3 regions of the Arthrobacter sp. SD1074B genome follow, and region 3 is predicted to be linked to each of the others. Evidence: predicted binding sites of a transcription regulator. Region 3 holds the regulator's gene; each other region holds the start of a gene.

Region 1 (6,959 bases), 900 kb from region 3:
CCCAGCCCTCCGGATTGAGGAGCGGGGCGATCTGGTCCTGCGTAGTCTCAGCCATGCAATCAAGCCTAGTTCAGGCGTGGAACCCGGGGCGCGGCGGATAGGCTGGACGGCATGGACGGCAAGGAAGAAACAGGCGACTCCGGCACGGCAGGCAACCGGGAGCAGGCGGGCGGCGAGGTCCGGGACAGCCGGGGCCTGGCCCGTTTCGCCCGTCCGGCGCTGATCGCCGGCAGCGTGATCGCCGTCGTCTGCGTAGCGTTGCTGGTCATCATCTTCTTCCTGGACGCCTTCAACGCCACCGTCTACTCCGTGGGCGGCAAGGATGTGAAGGACGCGACCGATGAGGCGCGCGCCATCCGCGACACCTACGCCGCCGCCCGGGTGGGCGGCATCATCTTCCTGGTCCTCGGGGCGGTGGCCGCCCTGGCCGGCGGCTTTGTGCTGTACCGCGAGCGGAATGCCTCCGCCCGGGTCGACGAGGACGACGACGGCCAGGACTGGGACTACGAGGACCTCGCCGGGGGATAGCCGCCCGGAGCCGCGACCCGCCCGCCGGACATGCCCATTCTTTGAGGCCGGCAGCGGGCATGCCCCACCGGGCGTTCACCAGGGACGAACTTCTGGCACTCGCCTTGACCGAGTGCTAACTCCTTACATAGAGTCGTCCTTAGCACTCTCCCTAGGCGGGTGCTAACACCTGAAGCTCACCACCGGGCCGCAGCCGGCACCGCGACGACGGTCTGCACGCCTTGGCATCACAGCTTTAAAGTCCACGAATTTGCTGACGAAAAGGAGAGGTCCTTGTCGGTCTCTATTAAGCCTCTTGAGGATCGTATTGTTGTCCGCCCGCTCGAAGCCGAGCAGACCACGGCTTCCGGCCTGGTTATCCCGGACTCCGCACAGGAGAAGCCGCAGGAAGGCGAAGTTGTTGCAGTAGGCCCCGGCCGCTTTGACGACAACGGCAACCGCGTCCCCGTCGACGTCGCCGAGGGCGACGTTGTCATCTACTCCAAGTACGGCGGAACCGAAGTTAAGACCGGCGGTGTCGAGTACCTCGTACTGTCCGCCCGCGACGTTCTGGCGATCGTCGTAAAGTAACTCCCTTGGACCCCGCGCCGCCGCTCCTTCAGATTGAACGGACGGCTGCGCGGGGTTCTGTCTTGAAAGGACAACACCATGGCAAAGCAGCTCGCGTTTAACGACGCTGCCCGCCGGTCGCTCGAAGCCGGCATCGATAAGCTCGCCAACACGGTCAAGGTGACGCTCGGCCCCCGCGGCCGCAACGTCGTGCTGGACAAGAAGTGGGGCGCCCCCACGATCACCAACGACGGCGTCACCATCGCCCGCGAAGTCGAACTGGACGACCCGTACGAAAACCTTGGCGCCCAGCTCGCCAAGGAGGTCGCCACCAAGACCAACGACGTCGCCGGTGACGGCACCACCACCGCCACCGTGCTCGCCCAGGCCCTGGTCAAGGAAGGCTTGCGCAACGTTGCAGCCGGCGCCGCCCCGGGCCAGATCAAGCGCGGCATCGAGGTCTCGGTCGAGGCCGTTGCCGCCCGCCTGCTGGAGAACGCCCGCCCGGTTGAGGGCACGCAGGTGGCCAACGTTGCCGCCATCTCCGCGCAGAGCGATGAGGTCGGCGAGCTCCTGGCCGAGGCCTTCGGCAAGGTCGGCAAGGATGGTGTGATCACCATCGAGGAGTCCTCCACCACGCAGACCGAGCTGGTCCTCACCGAGGGCATGCAGTTCGACAAGGGCTACCTGTCCCCGTACTTCGTCACGGACGCGGAACGCCAGGAAGCAGTGCTCGAGGATGCCCTGATCCTGATCAACCAGGGCAAGATCTCCTCGGTCCAGGAATTCCTGCCGCTGCTGGAAAAGGCGCTGCAGAGCTCCAAGCCGCTCTTCATCATCGCCGAAGACGTCGACGGCGAGGCCCTCTCCACGCTGATCGTCAACCGCATCCGCGGCACCCTGAACGTCGTGGCCGTCAAGGCTCCGGGCTTCGGCGACCGCCGCAAGGCCATGCTGCAGGACATCGCCACCCTCACAGGCGCGCAGGTTGTCTCCCCGGAACTGGGCCTCAGCCTGGACACCGTGGGCCTTGAGGTGCTCGGCACCGCCCGCCGCATCACCGTGACGAAGGACAACACCACCATCGTCGACGGCGCCGGTTCAGCCGAGGACGTCGCGGCCCGGGTCGCCCAGCTGCGCGCCGAGCTGACCCGCACCGACTCCGACTGGGACAAGGAAAAGCTGCAGGAACGCCTGGCTAAACTGGCCGGTGGCATCGGCGTGATCAAGGTCGGCGCTGCCACCGAGGTCGAGCTGAAGGAAAAGAAGCACCGCATCGAGGACGCAGTGTCCTCCACCCGCGCTGCCCTCGAAGAAGGCATCGTGGCCGGCGGCGGCTCAGCCCTCATCCACGCCCTCAAGGCGCTCGACGAGGATCCGGCCGTGCAGGCACTCGACGGCGACGCGGCAGCTGCCGTGGGCATCGTCCGCCGGGCCCTGACCCAGCCGCTGCGCTGGATCGCCCAGAACGCCGGCTTCGACGGCTACGTCGTCGTCGCCAAGGTGGCCGAATCCGAGGTCAACCAGGGCTTCAACGCCAAGACCGGCGAATACGAAGACCTGATCGCGGCCGGTGTCATCGATCCCGTCAAGGTCACGCGTGCGGCCCTCCGCAACGCGGCCTCCATCGCCGCGCTGGTTCTCACCACCGAAACCCTCGTGGTGGAAAAGCCGGCCGATGAGGACGAACACGCCGGGCACCAGCACTAAGGTTTCCGCGCAATAAAAGGACCGGATCAGCGTCAGCTGGTCCGGTCCTTTTTGTCGCCCACAGCTTCAGGCCGGAAATCCAGGGCTTGCGCTCGCTCGCCGTGCTGATGGTGGTCACGTACCACCACGGACCAGGCTCCTTGAGTCCACGGCTTGGGAATAGCGGGCCGGTTAGCGCCGCGGCCGCCGGGCGTCCCGGCGCAGCCTGCGCGCGGCATCGCGCGGCAGCCGCTTGGTGATGAGCCGGTAGAACAGCAGCACCGCCACCGCCGAGACCACAATCCCGGTCAGGTTCACTAGGAGCTGCAGGGCCGACCCCGCGGCCTTTTGGTACTCACCCAGCACCAGGGCCACGGCCACGAAGCCGGCGGCTGGGACGGTGGTGACGGAGATAAAGACGCCGATCAGGGCCGCCGAGCGACGGCTGATCACCGACAGCATGCCGGCAGTGCCGGCGAGCAGGGCAACAATCAGGGAATAGGGCCCCGGGTGGTAGATGAAGTCCACCGCCGAACCACGGTCCAGCGTGTCGGCGGGAAAGAGCCCCAGCGGCACGGAGAGCCAGGCGGTGAACGCCGCAGCCAGCATGGCGACGGGGAATCCCACACCGAGGGCCAGCGCCGCGCTGCGGCCCAGCCGCCACTGCCGCCGGACCAGCGCCACCGCCAGTGCGGCGAGCGGCCCGAACTCGGGCCCTACCGCCATGGCACCGACGATCGCAATCGTCGAGTCGGTAACGATCCCTATCGCGGCCAACTGGGTCGCCAAGACCAGGAACGCCAGATAACTCCACGTAAGCCGGGAGTCCTCCCCGGTCTGCCGCGACACCTCATCCCAGATCATGGCGTCCGCGCCCTCGCCCGGCGCTTCCGCGACCGCCTTGTCCGCGCGGTCGGAAAGAACCAGCTCGGGCGTCATGACCGCGATGGATCCCACGTCCTGGACGTTGAGGGCATGGAGTTTCTCGATCAGCGCCTCGACGGATTCCCGGGCCATGAACACGAGGATGACGTTGCCCGGAGGCACCACCGAGGCGCCGGGGTGCAATGCCACCTCCGCCACGCCAAGCTCCCGGGAGCAGCATTCCACCACGGCAGCGGAGAGCTCCTCCGGGACACATACCCGCACCTGCACGATCACGCGCGGCCTCCTTCGACTCGTACCAGACTAGCGGCGCAGGCGGACCAAACCGCCCGAATCCCGGCCGGAGGCGGCCCCTGGCGATTGGCAAAGAAAATTACGTTTCGGTAACATTGATGTTTTGGAAGTCGGCCTGAGAGGTCCCAAGTGTCGAACGAGCGAACCACAGCCAGCCCGCAGCACGCGGCCGCAGGTTCTCCCGCGAGCCGCAAGTCGGGCTACCGCCCGGAAGTGCAGGGCCTGCGTGCCCTAGCCGTCCTGATGGTGGTGACCTACCACGTATGGCTGGGCCGGGTCTCCGGCGGCGTGGACATTTTCCTGCTGATCTCGGCGTTCCTGATGACCCTGAGCTTTGCCCGGAAGGTGGAGAGCGGCAAACCGCTGCGCCTCCTGAGCCACTGGTTGCACTTGCTCAAGCGGTTGCTGCCCGCCGTCGTCGTGGTGGTCCTTGGCGTGCTGATCGGCACCTGGGCAATCCTGCCGGCAAGCCGGTGGCCGGATGTCCTCGACCAGGCCTGGGCGTCCCTGCTGTACAGGCAGAATTGGCTGCTCGCCGACACCGCCGTGGACTACTACGCCCAGGACCACTCGGGCGCCAGCCCGCTGCAGCACTTCTGGTCGCTCTCCATCCAGGGGCAGGTCTTCCTGTTGTGGCCCCTCGTGTTCGCCGGCGCCGCCCTGCTGCGCCGCGCCCTCCGCCGCTGGACCCGCCTCGACGAGCGCCTGCTGAACTACCGCCTGATCCTGGCCCTGGCCTTCGGCGCGATCTTCGCCGCGTCCCTGCTCTACTCCATCGAACAGACCGCCAGCAACCAGGCCTACGCCTACTTCGACACCCGGGCCCGGCTCTGGGAGTTCGCGCTGGGCTCGCTGCTGGCCCTGGCGCTGCCGTACCTGAAGCCGGGCAAGGTCCTGCGCCTGGTCCTGGGCTGGGCCGGCCTGGCCGCCATGCTCTCCTGCGGGCTGCTGCTGACCGTGGACCGTTCCTTCCCGGGATTCATCGCACTCTGGCCCACGCTTGCTGCCGCTGCCATCATCGTGGCAGGGCGGAGCGGCAGCCGTTTCGGCGTCGACCGCTTCCTGACCTGGCGGCCGCTGGTCGCCCTGGGCGATAACTCCTACGCCCTCTACCTCTGGCACTGGCCGCTGCTCGTGCTGGCCCTGGCCGGGGCCGGCCTCAGCGCGCCGAACCTGTGGCAGGGACTCGCGATCGTTGCCTCCGCTCTGGTCCTGGCCGTGCTGACCACCCGTTTCGTCGAGAAGCCGCTGCGCGAATGGCATTGGCCGCAGCGCCGCGCCTGGCGCACCGCCGTCGTCATTGCCGCCTGCGGTGCGCTGCTGGCCGGCCCGGTCACGCTCTGGCAGAGCAACATCGTGGCCGATGAAGCCGCGGCCGCGTCCCAGCCGAAGGAGCTGACCCCGGGCGCCGCCGCGCTGGCCCCGGAGAACGCCGGCAAACCGACGCCGGAAGCCAAGATCATCCCCGCCCCGGCCGCCATGAAGAACGAATGGGCCGACATTGACGGCCTCTGCACCGACGGCAACGTGCCCAGTGATCCGCTGCTCTCGGGCTGCCTGCAAAACAGCAGGCCGGACAAAGTGACGAAGAGGATCGTGGTGCTTGGCGACTCGCACGCGCAGCAGTACATGGCCGCGCTGGGACCCATCGCCAAGAGCCACGGCTGGGAAGTCGTCACCTTGCTGAAGGGAAACTGCCGCTTCGGCGGGGAGACCCCCGAGCGCGACGCCGACTGCAACGCCTTCAACAAGGCCAGCTCCGCGTACGTCCTGACGCACAAGCCCGACGCCGTCTTCACGGTCGCCTCGCTCACGCACAAGGAAGCCCCGTTTGAAACCGAGGTGCCCCGGTACCTGGAGGGCATCAAGCCGTTCACCGACGCCGGCATCGAGGTCGTCGGCATCCGCGACAACCCGCGGTTCACCATCAACATGCCCGAGTGCGTCCAGACGAAGGGCGCCGACGCTGCCGAGTGCAACGTCCCGCTGCAGGAATCCCTGGCCGCGTCCTCCCCGCTGGACGCCTACCGCGGCAAGGTCGCCCGCCTGCACCTGATGGACATGAGCGACTTCATCTGCGCGGACGGGACCTGCCCCGCCGTCGTCGGGAACGTGTACGTCTACAAGGACGACAACCACCTGACGAAGACCTACGTCCAAAGCATGATCCCGATGTTCGAGAAGCGGCTGCTCGCGGCCACCGGCTGGAAGTGAGGCGGCCGGTACCGTCCGGCGGATGCCGTTGCTCACATTCGCTGCCCGGAATATGGGGATTGCCGCCAAGGTTCTAGTATTTAGACAACACTTCTGCACAGGCCATGCCCGTAATGACGGGCTGGTCATCTGCTGCAACCCCTACCCGTGAACCCCAGAAACCCAAGGTAAGAGGCGCACTCATGACCCAGCCCGAACACGACCCCTTTGGCTTTGTTGGCCTGACCTACGACGACGTACTGCTCCTGCCCGGGCACACCAACGTCATCCCCTCCGAGGCTGACACGTCCTCGCGGATTTCCAAGCGCATCACCGTGAACACGCCGCTGCTCTCCGCCGCGATGGACACCGTGACCGAGTCGCGGATGGCCATCGCCATGGCCCGCCAGGGCGGCCTCGGCGTCGTGCACCGGAACCTCTCGATCGCCGACCAGGCCGACCAGGTGGACCGGGTCAAGCGCAGCGAATCCGGCATGATCACCAACCCGCTCACCATCGGGCCCGAGGCCACGCTGGCCGAGCTGGACGAGATCTGCTCGCACTACCGGGTCTCCGGCCTGCCGGTCGTGGACGAGGGTATGCGGCTGCTGGGCATCGTCACCAACCGCGACACGCGCTTCGTGCCGGAGTCGGATTTTCCGATCCGGCTGGTCAGCGATGTCATGACCAAGATGCCGCTGGTCACCGGGCATGTCGGCATCAGCCGCGAGGAAGCCTCGCACAAGCTCGCCACCAACAAGATCGAGAAGCTCCCGCTCGTCGACGAGCAGGGCCGGCTCAAGGGCCTCATCACCACCAAG
Region 2 (6,959 bases), 890 kb from region 3:
GGTGGACGTCCCCGTGCTGGAGGACGGGCGTTTCCCGAGCACCGATGAGCGCAGCCCCGCCGAGGAACTCCTCCTGCTCGACGCCGACACAGACCAGCAGTACGTCGTGGACGCCGTCCGCGCCGGCGATTCCCTGGTGGTCAGCAGCCCGCCCGGCACCGGCCAAACCCAGACCGCGATCAACACCATCGGCGCCCTGGTCGACGAAGGCAAAAGCGTCCTGGTCGTCGGCGACCGCCGGGCCAGCCTGGCCGAAGTCTCCGCCCAGCTGGAGACGCTGGGGCTCGACTCGGTGCTCGTGCAGCTCGCCGGCAACGCCACGCCACTGCAGCTTAAGGGCCAGCTGGTCCGGGCGATTGTGCGCAACGAAAAGTCACTCGAACCGCAGCTGAAGAACCTTCATGCCACACTGACCGAGCACCGGCACGCACTGATGGACCACGTCGCGTCGCTGCACAACATCCGCCAGCGCTGGGGATGCTCGCCGTACGAGGCGATGCAGTCACTCGCGGCGCTGACCGCCATCCACCCGGCCCCGGCCACCACGGTCCGGCTCAAGCGCAGCGTGCTGGACAGCATCCGGGACCGCGAGGAACTGGCGGGACGGCTCCGCCGGGCGGCCGAGCTTGGCAGCTTCAGCCGCGCCTCGACCATGAGCCCGTGGCACGGCGCCCGGCTCCTCACCCGCAAGGAAACCCAGGAAGCGCAGCAGGTGGCGCGCTCCGTGGCGGAGAAGCTCCCGCAGCTGCGCGAACGGATGAACGGCGTCGCCGAACACGCGGAGATCCGCCTCGGGGGGACGTTTGCCGAGTGGGGGGACCAGATCGACCTGCTGGTCGCGGTCCGGGAGAGCTTGGACAAGTTCACCCCCGACATTTTCGATCGCCCTGTCCATGACTTGATTTCGGCGACCGCTCCGTCCTCGTGGCGCCGTGAGCGGAACATTGAAATGGCGTCGATGCAGCGCTCCCGGCTGCGCCGCGTCGCCAAGGAATACGTCCGGCCCGGCGTGCACATCGCGGACCTCCACAGTTCCCTCGTGCTGGTCCAGGAGCAGCGGGCCAGCTGGGCCGGGTATGCCACCACCCAACGCCACCCGGCCGTTCCCTCCGGCCTGGCGGAGATCACCTCCCTGTACCGGGAACTGGAAGCCGAGCTGGCCGAGCTGGGAGCCGCCGTCAAGCACACCGCCGCGGGCGGATCCGTCCGCGACACCCCTTACAACGAATTGCTGGAGCGCCTGGAGCGACTCGTCGCCGACACCGCAACGCTGGAGACCCTGCCCGAGCGGACGCTGCTGGTGGAGAACATGCGCGAACACGGTCTCGGTGAACTGCTCGACGACCTGGCCGAGCGCGAGGTGCCGGCCGAGTCGGTGGCCGCGGAGCTTGAATTGGCCTGGTGGCAGTCGGCCCTGGAAGCCATGATCAGCGGCGACGACTACCTGGCCATGTCCGACGGCGACGCCCTCCGCCAGCTCGAGGCGGAGTACCGCCTCGCGGACAACGCCCACATCGCCAGCGGCGCTGCCCGGTTGCGCTGGAAACTGGCCGAACGCTGGCGTGCTGCCCTCAGCGAGCACCCCCGGCAGGCGGACCTGCTGCGAAGCCTGCTCAAGGACGGCCGGGTGACCCCTGCGGCGCTGACCGCGCAATCGCCTGAGCTGGTCCCCATGCTGGTGCCGGTGTGGTCCGTCAGCCCGTACCTTCTGACCAGCCTGCTGCCCGCAGAGCAGCGCTTTGACGCGGTGGTGATCCTGGACGCCGAAGCGACCTCGCTGCAGGCCGTGCTCCCCGCCGTTGCCCGTTCCCGGCAGGTCATCGCCTTTGGCGACGACAGGATCGCCAGCCCGCGCAGCTTCACCGTCGGTGTGGAGCGGCTCGCCGCCGGCGAGAACCCGTACCAGCCAGTGGACAGCGCCTACCAGGCCCTGGCCGCCGTGCTGCCGGTCCGGAAACTGAGGACCGTCTACCGTGCCGTCGACGAGGACCTCGTGCGGCAGCTCAGCAAGGGGTTCTACGACGGCGAACTCCGCCGGCTGCCCGAGGGCCAGTCGGCCACCGGGCTGGACCGGGCGCTGGCGGTGGAGTACCTTCCGGACGGGACGGGCCTGCCGAGTGCCGACCACGACGGCGTTGAATCGGTCGTGGCCGAGGTCAACCGTGCAGTGGAGTTGGTCTTCGAACATGCGAGGCTGCGACCGCGCACGTCCCTGGCCGTCGTCACCGGCAGCCTGCGGCACGCCGCCCGGATCGGCGAGGCCATCAGGCGGCAGCTGCCCAACTACCCCCTGCTGGCCAGCTTCTTCACCGCCGGCGACGAATCGTTCCGGGTGGTCGACCTCGAACGCGCCCAGGGCCTGGTCCGCGAGCACGTCATCTTCTCGCCCGGCTACGGCCGCACTCCGCACGGGCGCGCGCTGCACAGCCTCGGCCCGCTGTCCGCCGACGGGGGCCGCGCCAAGTTCGCCCTTGCGATGACCCGCGCACGACGCTCACTGCACGTCCTGAGCTGCTTCCGGCCCGAGGACCTGGACGTCACCCGGCTGAGCCACGGCGCGGTGGACTTCTACGAACTCCTGGACCGCGAAATTGCAGGCAACTCCGACTTGGGCAGCCCGGCCTCCCGCGCCGTTGCCAGCGAGCAGGCGCTCGGCGCCGACCCGCTGGTCGCCGACCTCGGGGACCGGCTCCGTGCCCGCGGCGCGCGGGTCTGGCACCAGTACGACGGCGTCCTGGACATGGTTGCCGCAGCCGACCCGATGCACACCATCGGCCAGGACGACGCCGAGATTCCCCGCCCGGTTGCCATCGAGTCTGACGGCACCGAACGGTACCGGCGGATGACAGTGCGTGAGCGCAGCCGGCTCCGCCCGCAGTTGCTGGAGCGCCTGGGCTGGCGGTACATGCCACTATGGACCATAGAGGTCTTCACCGATCCCTCCGCCTGCGCGGACCGGATCGGCGGCTACCTCGGCCTGGAGAAGCCAACGTCGCCGAGACGCGCGAGCACTTCGCCCGGCTTCTCCGATGACATCGAGAACCTCAGCGTCGACGACGCGCAGGAAGCCTACGCTCCTGCCGCCGCCGACCGCGGGTAACCGGCGGACGGTGCCCGGCACTAGGGAAGAGCTATTCGCAGCAAGGAGGCCGGCGGCATGAACGCAGGCGGCAACAATGAGAACGACTCCCCGGAGCAGGGCGGCGACGGCAACGGCGTGCAGCCCCAGGAGACGGCACCCCGTGGGGCGCGGCACCGGGCACCGCAGGACACGAAAGCCGGCAGGCCCGCGGCGTCCGGGGGGTTGCTGCCCAACAAGGCCGCTGAAGACGATCCGCGGCGCTGGGGCGACCAGCCCGGCAGTTACGACCACGACGCCTGGCTCAAGGAACAGCGGCCGCCGCACTGGGGCTGAGCAGCGAGCCTGCAACTGACACCTGGCGTCTTCCGTTCAGCCGGGCCGTGCCCGCACCAGGACGAAGAAGAGCTTGCCCTGCGTGGAGGCTCCGGCGAGTCTTTGGGCTTGCTCCGGGTCCGCCGCCACCACCATCAGCCCGTCCGTGTCCCCTGCGTCGAGCCATGGGCCGGCCTTTCCTCCCTGCTGGGAGGTCCACAGGACCGGTACCGCGGAGGCGAGCAGCCGGGACGCCGGGGCCGGCCCGGAGCCGTCACCGCTGGTGATCACCACATTGACCAGCTGGCCGGGGGAGACCAGCTGAATGGAGGCCGGGTCCGCCATTCGAAGAGGCACGGCTGCCGCGCCCGGCGGGCTGCCGGCCAGCAGCCCCGGTCCCACGAGCTGGGAGTCCGAGAGGAGCTGGCCCTGGCGCAAGGCCACGGCGAGTTGTTTGCCCTCGACAGCGGCCCGCTCCAAGGAACCGCCGGGAAGCAATCCCGGCGGGACGTGTACGGCGGCGAGGTCGGCGGCAGCCAGCACGCGGCCGGCCGGGAGGTCCTTGGCCGCGGCCCACGCCGCGACGGTGGCGTCGGGTACCGGAGTTAGTTGCTGCACGGTCATGCCGGCTGCGAGGCAAAGCAGCAGGGCAACGGCCAACCGGCGGTGTCGGCCCAGCAAGGCGCGAAGCCGCCGCCGCGGCAGCAGCTTCCGGCTGCCCCGTCCGGGGTCAGCGCGCGGCGGCTGGAACCGTGCCGAGCGGGCTGCCGATGCCGGCCGGGCAGGTGCCGCAGCACCGGTCGGCGGTGATCCGGAACGTGGCGACCCGGAGAACATTGAACCCGAAGGCGGCGGGCGGAGGAAACGGCGGCGGTGTGCCATGCCGCCACGCTACGGCCAGCCGGAGCGTCCACGGCAGCCGGCGGCGGCGCTATGTGGACAAACGCGCTGCCGCGAGCCGGGCGGGACGAACCCGCCGGATGCTAGCTGGCGGCGGCGGACGCCGTCGTGGAGGTCGCCGGCGCTGCAGCGGGAGTGGCAGGCGCGACGGCGCTGCCTTTGGAGTCCCGTGAGTCGGTCCGGTAGAAGCCTGAGCCCTTGAATACGACACCGACGCTGTTGAACTTCTTGCGCAGCGTCCCTTGGCACTCCGGGCAGGTCGTCAGGGAACTGTCCGTAAAGGACTGCACCGTTTCGAAGGCGTGGCTGCAGTCCTTGCAGGCATATGCATACGTGGGCACTGGGATTCCTCCTTTAGGACAAACGAGCAGGTCCCGTGCTGCCGTGGCTGGATCGTTGCCACCGGAACCGGTGGGCGCGAATCCGAGCGCCAACAAAATCTGGCATTAGCAGTCGCAGGGCCTGAGTGCCAATTCTATCACCCGCCGGGCTCCGGCTAGGAAGGCCGAGAATGCCCTGAAAGCGCGACCAGGCCGCCGGGGGCCAGCGCAAAGTCGACCCGTTGATCGAACGACTCCGCGGGAATGCTGCCCGCCGGCAGCACCTCGGCGTCGTAGACCACCGCCGCCGTCGGCACCGGGCTCTCCTTGGCTCCGGCGCCGCCCGAAGGCAAAGCCGCCAGCGCGGCCAGGAATTTGTCGTAATAGCCGCCGCCCTGGCCGATCCGGTTGCCCGAATGGTCCAGGGCCGTGGCGGGCAGGAAGATGGCAGCGGCTCGGCGCACCTCCGCCGTGCCGAACCGTTCGCCGGCGGGTTCCTGGATGGGGGCGTAGCGGCTGCGGACAAACTCCGACACGGGGGTCCAGTACACCCAACTCAGCGTCAGGTCCGGTTCGCAGACGGGGAGCAACACCCGGTGGCCGGCGTCGTGCAGGGCGGCCAGCAACGGAAGGGTGGGCGGCTCGGAGCCGACGCCGAAGTACGCGGCGAAGGTGCGCTGCCCGCCGTCGGCCAGGCCGGAGGCCCAGGCCAGCCCGCGGCGGGCAATCGCGGCCCCGGCCGCGGCCAGTTCCGCCTGCGACAGGGCGGCCCGGCGTAAGCGGTGGCGGGAGCGGATCTCTTCCTTGGTGCTCATGCGGTGGCGTCCTTTCGGCTGGGCGGCACCGGTTGGCGGGCTGCCGCGGCTGCCGAGCGGAGGACAATTACCTGATGTTTTGCCCCCTCAGTTAGATTAGTCCAGTGATTACACCCAACGCCTCCGTCCGCAAGGCCGTCATCCCCGCTGCGGGCCTCGGCACCCGCTTCCTTCCCGCCACCAAGGCGATGCCGAAGGAGATGCTGCCGGTCGTCGACAAGCCGGCCATCCAGTACGTGGTTGAAGAAGCCGTGAACGTAGGCCTCAATGACGTCCTGATGATCACCGGACGCAACAAGCGCGCCCTCGAGGACCACTTCGACCGCGTGCCCACGCTGGAAGCGACGCTGGAGGCCAAGGGAGACACCGCCAAGCTGGAGTCCATCCAGGCCGCCAGCAACCTCGGCGACATCCACTACGTCCGCCAGGGCGACCCGATGGGCCTGGGCCACGCCGTGCTCCGCGCCAAGCAGCACGTCGGTTACGAACCGTTCGCAGTCCTGCTGGGCGATGACCTCATCGACGCGCGCGACGAGCTGCTCAGCACCATGATCGAAGTCCAGGCGAAGACCGGCGGCTCGGTTGTGGCCCTGATCGAGGTCGAGCCCTCGCAGATCAGCGCCTACGGCTGCGCCGACGTCGAAACCGTCGAGGGCGAGGAATACGTCCGGATCAAGCAGCTCGTGGAGAAGCCCGACGTCGATGAGGCCCCCTCCAACCTGGCCATTATCGGCCGGTACGTCCTTCACCCCGCGGTGTTCGAAGTCCTCGAGCGGACCGAGCCCGGCCGCGGCGGCGAAATCCAGCTCACCGACGCCCTGCAGGAACTTTCCGCCGGCGAAGGCGAAGGTTACGGCGTGTACGGCGTGATCTTCCGCGGCCGCCGCTACGACACCGGCGACAAGCTCAGCTACCTCAAGGCCTGCGTCCAGCTTGCCTGCGACAGCGAAGACCTCGGTCCCGGCCTGCGTGAATGGCTGCCCGGTTTCACTTCCGGCCTGACGAAGTAGTCCCGTGGCGGGCGGCTTCACCTGGCCGGTGAACCTCGAGTGCGGCGACCTCGTGCTGCGCCCGATCCGATACCGGGACCGCAGGGAGTGGAGCGAGCTCCGTGCCCGCAACGACAAATGGCTGGCCCCCTGGGAAGCATCCAACCCGGTTCCCGGCGGAGGCCTGCCCGACTACCGCCAAATGGTGCGGTCCCTCAAGGCGCAGGCCGCGCAGGCCACGGCGCTGCCGTTCGTGATCACGGCCTGGACCCCCGGCTTCAAGGAACCGGTGATCGTCGGACAGTTGACGGTCTCATCGATTGTCTGGGGCTCGGCCATGATGGCCACCCTCGGCTACTGGGTCGACCAGGACCGCGCAGGCCAGGGCATCGCCCCGACCGCGGTTGCGATGGCGACGGATTATTGCTTCCGCACCCTGGGGCTGCACCGGATGGAAATCAACATCCGCCCGGAAAACCGCCCCAGCCTCCGCGTGGTGGAAAAACTCGGCTTCCGGGACGAGGGCTACCGGCCCCGTTTC
Region 3 (6,959 bases):
GCGCTTTCGCGGCGCGCTCGGGCTTCCACCGGACAATCGACCGCTCCGCCTGCCAAGGGACGACGGCGTCGATCCCCAGTTCCGTCGCGGTTTCGGCGGCCAGTTCGTCCCGGTCCCCCTTGGCCAACGCCTGCACCAGCACCAGCCGGACGTCGGGCCGCGGCTCGGTACTTACCTCACCGCACTGCACTGTCAGCTCCTGGGGCGCGACGGCGGACACGGTGCCGGTGATGCGCCTGCCGGCGCCGTCGGCTATGTCGACCGCCTCCCCCACCGCAAGCCGCTTCACTGTCACCGCGTGGCGCGCCTCGGCGCCTTCGAGGACGAACGTCGCCCCGGGGACCTGCTGGTCCAGGGAGCCTGCGGGGGCGAAGAAGACCGGGTTACTCACCGCTACAGGTTACCGAGCCGGTCCCGCAGCTTGGCGAAGACGCCGCCGCTGGCGGCAAGCTTCCCCTCGGTGAACTGCTCGCCGCGGAGTTTGGCGAGCTGCCGGAGCAGGTCCTCCTGGGCGGCGTCGAGCTTGGCCGGGGTGTCCACCTGCAGGTGGACCTTGAGGTCTCCGCGGCCGTAGCCGCGCAGGTGCGTCACACCCAGGCCGCGGAGGGTGATCACTTCGCCGGACTGCGTGCCGGCCTTGACGTCGATTTCCTGCTGCCCGTCGAAAGTGTCCAGGGTCAGTTCCGTGCCCAGCGCGGCGGCCGTCATCGGAATGTTCAGGCTCGCGTGCAGGTCGTCGCCTTCGCGCACGTAGGTGGCGTCGTTGTTGACCCGGATCTCGACGTAGAGGTCACCGGACGGGCCGCCGGCCGGGCCGGCCTCGCCCTGGCCGGAGAGCTGGATGCGGGTGCCGGTGGCTACGCCGGCCGGCACCTTTACGGTAAGCGTGCGGCGGCTGCGGATGCGGCCCTGGCCGGCGCATTCGTTGCACGGGTCCTTGATGACAGTGCCGAAACCCTCGCAGCTTCCGCAGGGGGCCGTGGTCATGACCTGGCCGAGGATCGAGCGGACGGCCCGCTGGACCTGCCCGCTGCCGCCGCAGATATCGCAGCGTTCCGGGTGGCTGCCGGGGCGGCAGCAGGAGCCCTCGCAGGTGGGGCAGGTGACGGCGGTGTCCACTTCAAGCTTCTTGTTGACGCCGAAGACGGCGTCGCGGAGGTCGATCCGGACGCTGATCAACGCGTCCTGGCCGCGGCGCACGCGGGAGGCGGGGCCGCCCTGGCCGCCGGCGCCGCCGAAGAAGGTCTCGAAGATGTCCTGGAAGGCGAAGCCCTGGCCGGCGTAGCCGCCGCCGAAGCCGTTGTCGGTGCCGTTCTCGTTGCCCGTGGTGTCGTAGACCCGGCGTTTCTGCGGGTCCGACAGCACTTCGTAGGCGTGCGTCACCGCCTTGAAGCGCTCGGAGGCGTCGTCCCCGGGGTTCACGTCCGGGTGCAGGCTCCGCGCAAGCTTGCGGTAGGCCTTCTTGATCTCTTCCCCCGTCGCTTCACGGGAGACTCCAAGAACGTCATAGTGGCTGCTCAAAGTGTGTATCTCTTCCTTTTTGTACTGCCAGTGGGGCACTGCCTTTAGTGGGCAAGAAGTCCGGTGCCGGATCCGGCCCGTCAGGGCCCGAGGATCCGCGAAAGGTAGCGGGCGACCGCACGGACGGCGGCCATGGTGGTCGGATAGTCCATCCGGGTGGGGCCGAGGACTCCGACCTTGGCCGTGGCGTCCGGGCCGTAACCGGTGGCCACCACGGAAGCTTCGGAAAGGCCGTCGTAGGGGTTCTCGCGGCCGATGCTGACGGTGACGCCGCGCGGGTCCTGCGCCATGTCGCTGAGCAGGCGCAACATCACCACCTGTTCCTCAAGGGCCTCCAGCACGGGGCCGATGCTCAGCGGAAAATCAACGTTGGACCGGGCCAGGTTCGCGGTGCCGGCCATGACCATCCGCTCCTCGCGGCTGCTCGCGGCCAGTGACTCCAGTCCCCGGGACAGTGCCTGGGCGGGACCGCGCCGCACCGGCGGGCAGTTGTCCACCACGGCCTGCAGCGACTGGGGCAGCAGGCTCAGCGGGGTGCCGGAGAGTTTGGCCAGGAAGAGGGTCCGGAGTTCGGCGAGGCCGTCGTCGCCGAGCTCCTGGCCGACGTCGATCACCCGTTGCTCCACCTTGCCGGTGTCCGCAATCAGCACCGTGAGCACCTTGCGGGGCGCCAGGAGCACGAATTCGATGTGCCGGACGCGGGCCCGGCTCAGGAGCGGGTACTGCACGACGGCGACCTGGTTGGTCAGCTGCGACAGCAGCCGCACGGTCCGGTCCAGGACGTCGTCGAGGTCTTCGGAGCCCTCCAGCAGCGCCTGGATGGCGCGGCGCTCGGCCGGGGACAGCGGCTTGACGGCCGAAATCTGGTCCACGAACAGGCGGTAGCCCTTGTCCGTGGGAATCCGGCCGGCGCTCGTGTGCGGCGCCGTGATCAGGCCCTCGTCTTCCAGTGCGGCCATGTCATTGCGGATCGTGGCGCTGGACACCCCCAGGTGGTGGCGCTCCACCAGGGCCTTGGATCCCACGGGCTCGCGGGAATGGACATAGTCCTCCACGATGGCGCGCAGTACTTCGAGTTTGCGTGGCTCGCTCACGCTCCACCTCCAATCAACCCGTATCGGTTTGCCGGCGCCGGCCGCGCGGAAAGACCCGCCCCGGAAAACCCGCGGTTAGCACTCGACATGCCTAAGTGCTAACCAGTCTAATATGAGTCGCGCCGTTGTTAGCATTGGATTCGCTGCGGGCGTGACCCCCGGGACGGGTGTTTCCGGGCACACCACGGCCCGCGCCGCCGTTCCTCGCCCGAAATTCCCGAGTGCAAAGCAGTGTGTAGCAGATGTCGTACCAGAATTGGGGCCCGCAGGACCTTTCCGCCCCCGCCAAGGCCCAGCTGCCCGAAATCCCGGTGGAACGGGGAATGGTGCTCGAGGAGGTGCAGTCCGGCTGGGTCGGCGCCGTGACCCGGGTCGAGAAGTCCGGCGGCATGCACGTGGTGGCCCTTGAGGACCGGCGCGGCAAGTCACGCTCGTTCCGCCTCGGCTTCGGGTTCCTGCTCGAAGGCCGGCCGATCAGGCTGATGCCGCCCGCCCCGCGGGCTCCCGCGGCGGGCACCGCAGCGGGCACCCGCACCGCGTCCGGTTCCGTCCGGGTGGCAGGACAGCGTGCCCAGGTAGCGAAGGCCAGCCGGATCTGGGTGGAAGGCAAGCACGACGCCGAACTCGTCGAAAAGGTCTGGGGTGACGACCTCCGCGTGGAAGGCATCGTCGTCGAACCGCTGCACGGCATCGACGACCTTGCCGCCGCCGTCAAGGAGTTCCGGCCCGGCCCGGGCCGCCGGCTCGGCGTGCTGGTGGACCACCTGGTGCCCGACTCGAAGGAATCCCGGATCGCCGACGCCGTGATGGCCACCCCGGGCGCGGCCGGCAACGTGCTGATCGTGGGGCACCCCTACGTGGACGTCTGGCAGGCCATCCGCCCGGCCGTGCTGGGCATTGAGCGGTGGCCGGTGATTCCCCGCGGCGTGGATTGGAAAACCGGTATCCTGACGGCCTTCGGCTGGCCGCACAGCACCAAGGAGGACATCGGCCTGGGCTGGCAGAAACTCCTCGGCGCGGTCCGCAGCTATGCGGACCTGGAGCCCTCCCTGCTGGGCCGCGTGGAAGAAGTCATCGACTTCCTCACGGTGCCGTAGCCGTTCCCCCTGCCACGTTTGGCGGTCCGAGCAAGTATTCTTGAAGTGGCGGCCGCTGCTTATTGTTGCGGCCGTGGCTCGTATAGGTACCAACGCTCCACCGCAATCCAAAGGACGAAACGTGGCAGAAGACGCACGCGAACACACGGACCACCAGGCCGGCCATGACCAGCCCCAGTACCATGGCGTTCCTGCAAATGCTCTGCCGCTGACGGCGAGCGAGGACCGGCAGTGGGCCACGCTGGCGCATTTTGGCGGCATCCTGGGCTGCATTCCATCCCTGCTGATCTACCTGATCTTCAAGGACCGCGGTCCGTTCACCGCGCAGGAATCCAAGGAAGCCCTGAACTTCACGCTGCCGCCCACCATTGCCGCGGTCCTCGCGAACCTGCTGGTCTTTGTCCCGGTGGTGGGCAACCTGTTCGCGGTGCTGGCCACTGCCATCTGGATTGCCCTCGCGTGCTTTTCGGTGGCCGCCGGCATCCACGTCAACCGCGGTCAGCCGCACCGTTACGACTACAATCTCCGCTGGATCAAGTAGCCCGAACGGACACTTAAGGCCCGCGCGAACGGACACTTAGGGCCACCGTGCCTAGTCCGGCAGGATCCGTCGGACCACCGCGTCAGCGAGCAGCCGGCCTTTCAGCGTGAGGACCAGCTGGCCCTTGAATGCTGCCGCCGGGTCCACGAGCCCGTCCGCAATCAGCCCGGCCACCGCGTGGCGGCCGGTATCCCCGAGCCCGCCCAGGCTGGCGATCGACAGGCCCGTAGCAAGCCGGGCCTCAAGCATCACGCGCTCAACGTTGCGGGTGTCGGCGTCGAGCGTCTCCCGGCCGGCGGCGGGCGAGGCGCCGGATGCCAGGCGGCCCGCATAGGCGGTGGGATGCTTGACGTTCCACCAGCGGACCCCGCCCACGTGCGAATGCGCACCCGGGCCTATCCCCCACCAGTCGTCCCCGCGCCAGTAGGCCAGGTTGTGCCGGCAGGCCTGTTCCGGGGTGCGGGCCCAGTTGCTGACCTCGTACCAGCCCAGGCCCGCCGCGGCGATCAGCTCGTCGGCCAGTTCATACTTGGCGGCATGGTCGTCGTCGTCGATCCCCGGCACTTCGCCGCGGCGGATCTGGGCGGCAAGCTTGGTGCCGTCTTCGACGATCAGCGCGTAGGCGCTGATGTGGTCCGGGCCGTAGGACAACGCGGTTTCCAGCGAGAACCGCCAGTCCTCCATCGACTCCCCCGGGGTGCCGTAGATCAGGTCCAGGCTGACGGCCAGGCCTGCCTGGCGCGCCCACTGCACCGCCTGCGGCACCCGGCTGGGCGTGTGGGTGCGGTCGAGGACCTTGAGCACGTGCGGGACGGCCGACTGCATACCGAAGGAGACCCGGGTGAACCCGGCATCGGCCAGCAGCTGCAGGGATTCGGGCGTGACCGAGTCCGGGTTGGCTTCCGTGGTGACCTCGGCTCCGGGCTCCAGTCCCCAGGTCCCGATCGCGGCGCTGAGGATGCGGGCCAGGTCGCCGGCCGGGAGGAGCGTGGGCGTCCCGCCGCCGAAGAACACCGTGCTGAGCCGGCGCTCCGGCAGGCCGGACGCCGCCAGCGCCCGGCCGGCGAAGTCCACTTCCGCGACGGCGGTGCCGGCGTACGCGTCCTGCGAGGCGCCGCCGCCGAGTTCAGTGGCGGTATAGGTGTTGAAGTCGCAGTAGCCGCAGCGCACCGCGCAGAACGGGATGTGCACGTAGAGCCCGAAGGCCCGGTCTGCGGCGCCCTCCAGCGCCTGGCCGGGCAGGAGCCCGTCCGACGGCGCCGGGTCGCCCAGGGGAAGCACGCTGGGCATGGTTACTTCTTGGCCTTGTCCTTGGACTCTTCCGTGGTGAGGGCAGCGATGAAGGCTTCCTGCGGGACCTCGACGCGGCCCACCATCTTCATGCGCTTCTTGCCCTCTTTCTGCTTCTCCAGCAGTTTGCGCTTACGGGTGATGTCACCGCCGTAGCATTTGGCGAGGACGTCCTTGCGGATCGCGCGGATGCTTTCGCGGGCGATGATCCGGGATCCGATGGCGGCCTGGATGGGCACCTCGAACTGCTGGCGCGGGATGAGTTCGCGCAGCTTGCCGGTCATCATCACCCCGTAGGCGTAGGCCTTGTCGCGGTGGGTGATGGCGCTGAACGCGTCCACTTGTTCGCCCTGCAGCATGATGTCGACCTTGACGAGGTCGGCGACCTGGTCGCCGTCGGCCTTCCAGTCCAGCGAACCGTAGCCGCGGGTCCTGGACTTGAGGATGTCGAAGAAGTCGAAGACGATCTCGGCCAGCGGCAGCCGGTACCGGATTTCCACCCGGTCCTCGGAGAGGTAGTCCATACCGCCCATGACGCCTCGCCGGCTCTGGCAGAGCTCCATGATGGCCCCGACGAACTCGTTGGGGGCCAGGATGGTGGCGGAGACCATCGGTTCGCGGACCTCCGCGACCTTGCCGGTGGGGTATTCGCTGGGGTTGGTGACGTGGACGACCTTCTTGTCCTCGAGCGTCACCTCGTACTCAACGTTCGGGGCGGTGGAGATCAGGTCCAGGTTGTATTCGCGTTCCAGCCGCTCGCGGGTGATTTCCAGGTGCAGCAGCCCGAGGAAGCCGACGCGGAAGCCGAAGCCCAGCGCGGCCGACGTCTCCGGCTCGTAAACCAGCGCGGCGTCGTTGAGCATCAGTTTCTCCAGCGCGTCGCGCAGCACCGGGTAATCGGTGCCATCCAGCGGATACAGGCCGGAGAAGACCATCGGCTTGGCGTCGGCGTAGCCGGGCAGGGAGTCGGTCGCGGGCTTGGCCAGGTTGGTGACGGTGTCGCCGACCTTGGACTGGCGGACGTCCTTCACGCCGGTGATCAGGTAGCCGACCTCGCCGACGCCCAAGCCCTTGGAGGGGGTGGGTTCCGGGGAGCTGACGCCGATCTCAAGCAGTTCGTGGGTGGCGCGGGTGGACATCATCTGGATGCGTTCGCGCGGGTGCAGCATGCCGTCGACGACGCGGACATAGGTGACGACGCCGCGGTAGGTGTCGTAGACCGAGTCGAAGATCATGGCGCGGGCGGGGGCGTCCGGGTCGCCGACCGGGGCGGGCAGGTCGCGGACGATTTTGTCCAGCAGGACTTCGACGCCGGCGCCGGTCTTGCCGGAGACGCGCAGCACCTCGTCGGGGTCGCCGCCGATTAGGTTCGCCAGTTCTTCGGCGTACTTCTCCGGCTGGGCCGCCGGGAGGTCG

Evidence for each region. Region 3 encodes HrcA, which represses chaperone genes, less so after heat shock. Its sites were predicted from a motif close to TTNGCACTCGNNNNNNNCGAGTGCNAA; they were not measured.
Region 1: a site for HrcA is predicted at 621-647, ahead of groES (co-chaperone GroES). Genes of this name have one in related genera too.
Region 2: a site for HrcA is predicted at 4,741-4,767, ahead of ACUYM2_RS13710 (FmdB family zinc ribbon protein). Genes of this name have one in related genera too.

The regions. Positions count from the first base shown of each region.
Region 1 covers NZ_JBRAZT010000001.1:2,974,702-2,981,660, reverse strand. Annotated here, with positions in the region: gene ACUYM2_RS13795 (THUMP-like domain-containing protein) at 1-55, opposite strand, end outside; gene ACUYM2_RS13790 (hypothetical protein) at 112-528, shown strand; gene groES (co-chaperone GroES) at 802-1,098, shown strand; gene groL (chaperonin GroEL) at 1,177-2,787, shown strand; gene ACUYM2_RS13775 (DUF389 domain-containing protein) at 2,959-3,927, opposite strand; gene ACUYM2_RS13770 (acyltransferase family protein) at 4,075-6,159, shown strand; gene guaB (IMP dehydrogenase) at 6,342-6,959, shown strand, end outside.
Region 2 covers NZ_JBRAZT010000001.1:2,957,079-2,964,037, reverse strand. Annotated here, with positions in the region: gene ACUYM2_RS13725 (AAA family ATPase) at 1-3,100, shown strand, start outside; gene ACUYM2_RS13720 (hypothetical protein) at 3,158-3,415, shown strand; gene ACUYM2_RS13715 (RcpC/CpaB family pilus assembly protein) at 3,452-4,018, opposite strand; gene ACUYM2_RS13710 (FmdB family zinc ribbon protein) at 4,378-4,635, opposite strand; gene ACUYM2_RS13705 (5-formyltetrahydrofolate cyclo-ligase) at 4,791-5,429, opposite strand; gene galU (UTP--glucose-1-phosphate uridylyltransferase GalU) at 5,534-6,439, shown strand; gene ACUYM2_RS13695 (GNAT family N-acetyltransferase) at 6,444-6,959, shown strand, end outside.
Region 3 covers NZ_JBRAZT010000001.1:2,070,953-2,077,911, forward strand. Annotated here, with positions in the region: gene ACUYM2_RS09570 (16S rRNA (uracil(1498)-N(3))-methyltransferase) at 1-391, opposite strand, end outside; gene dnaJ (molecular chaperone DnaJ) at 394-1,521, opposite strand; gene hrcA (heat-inducible transcriptional repressor HrcA) at 1,602-2,615, opposite strand; gene ACUYM2_RS09585 (DUF3097 domain-containing protein) at 2,858-3,712, shown strand; gene ACUYM2_RS09590 (DUF4870 domain-containing protein) at 3,834-4,253, shown strand; gene hemW (radical SAM family heme chaperone HemW) at 4,305-5,543, opposite strand; gene lepA (translation elongation factor 4) at 5,546-6,959, opposite strand, start outside.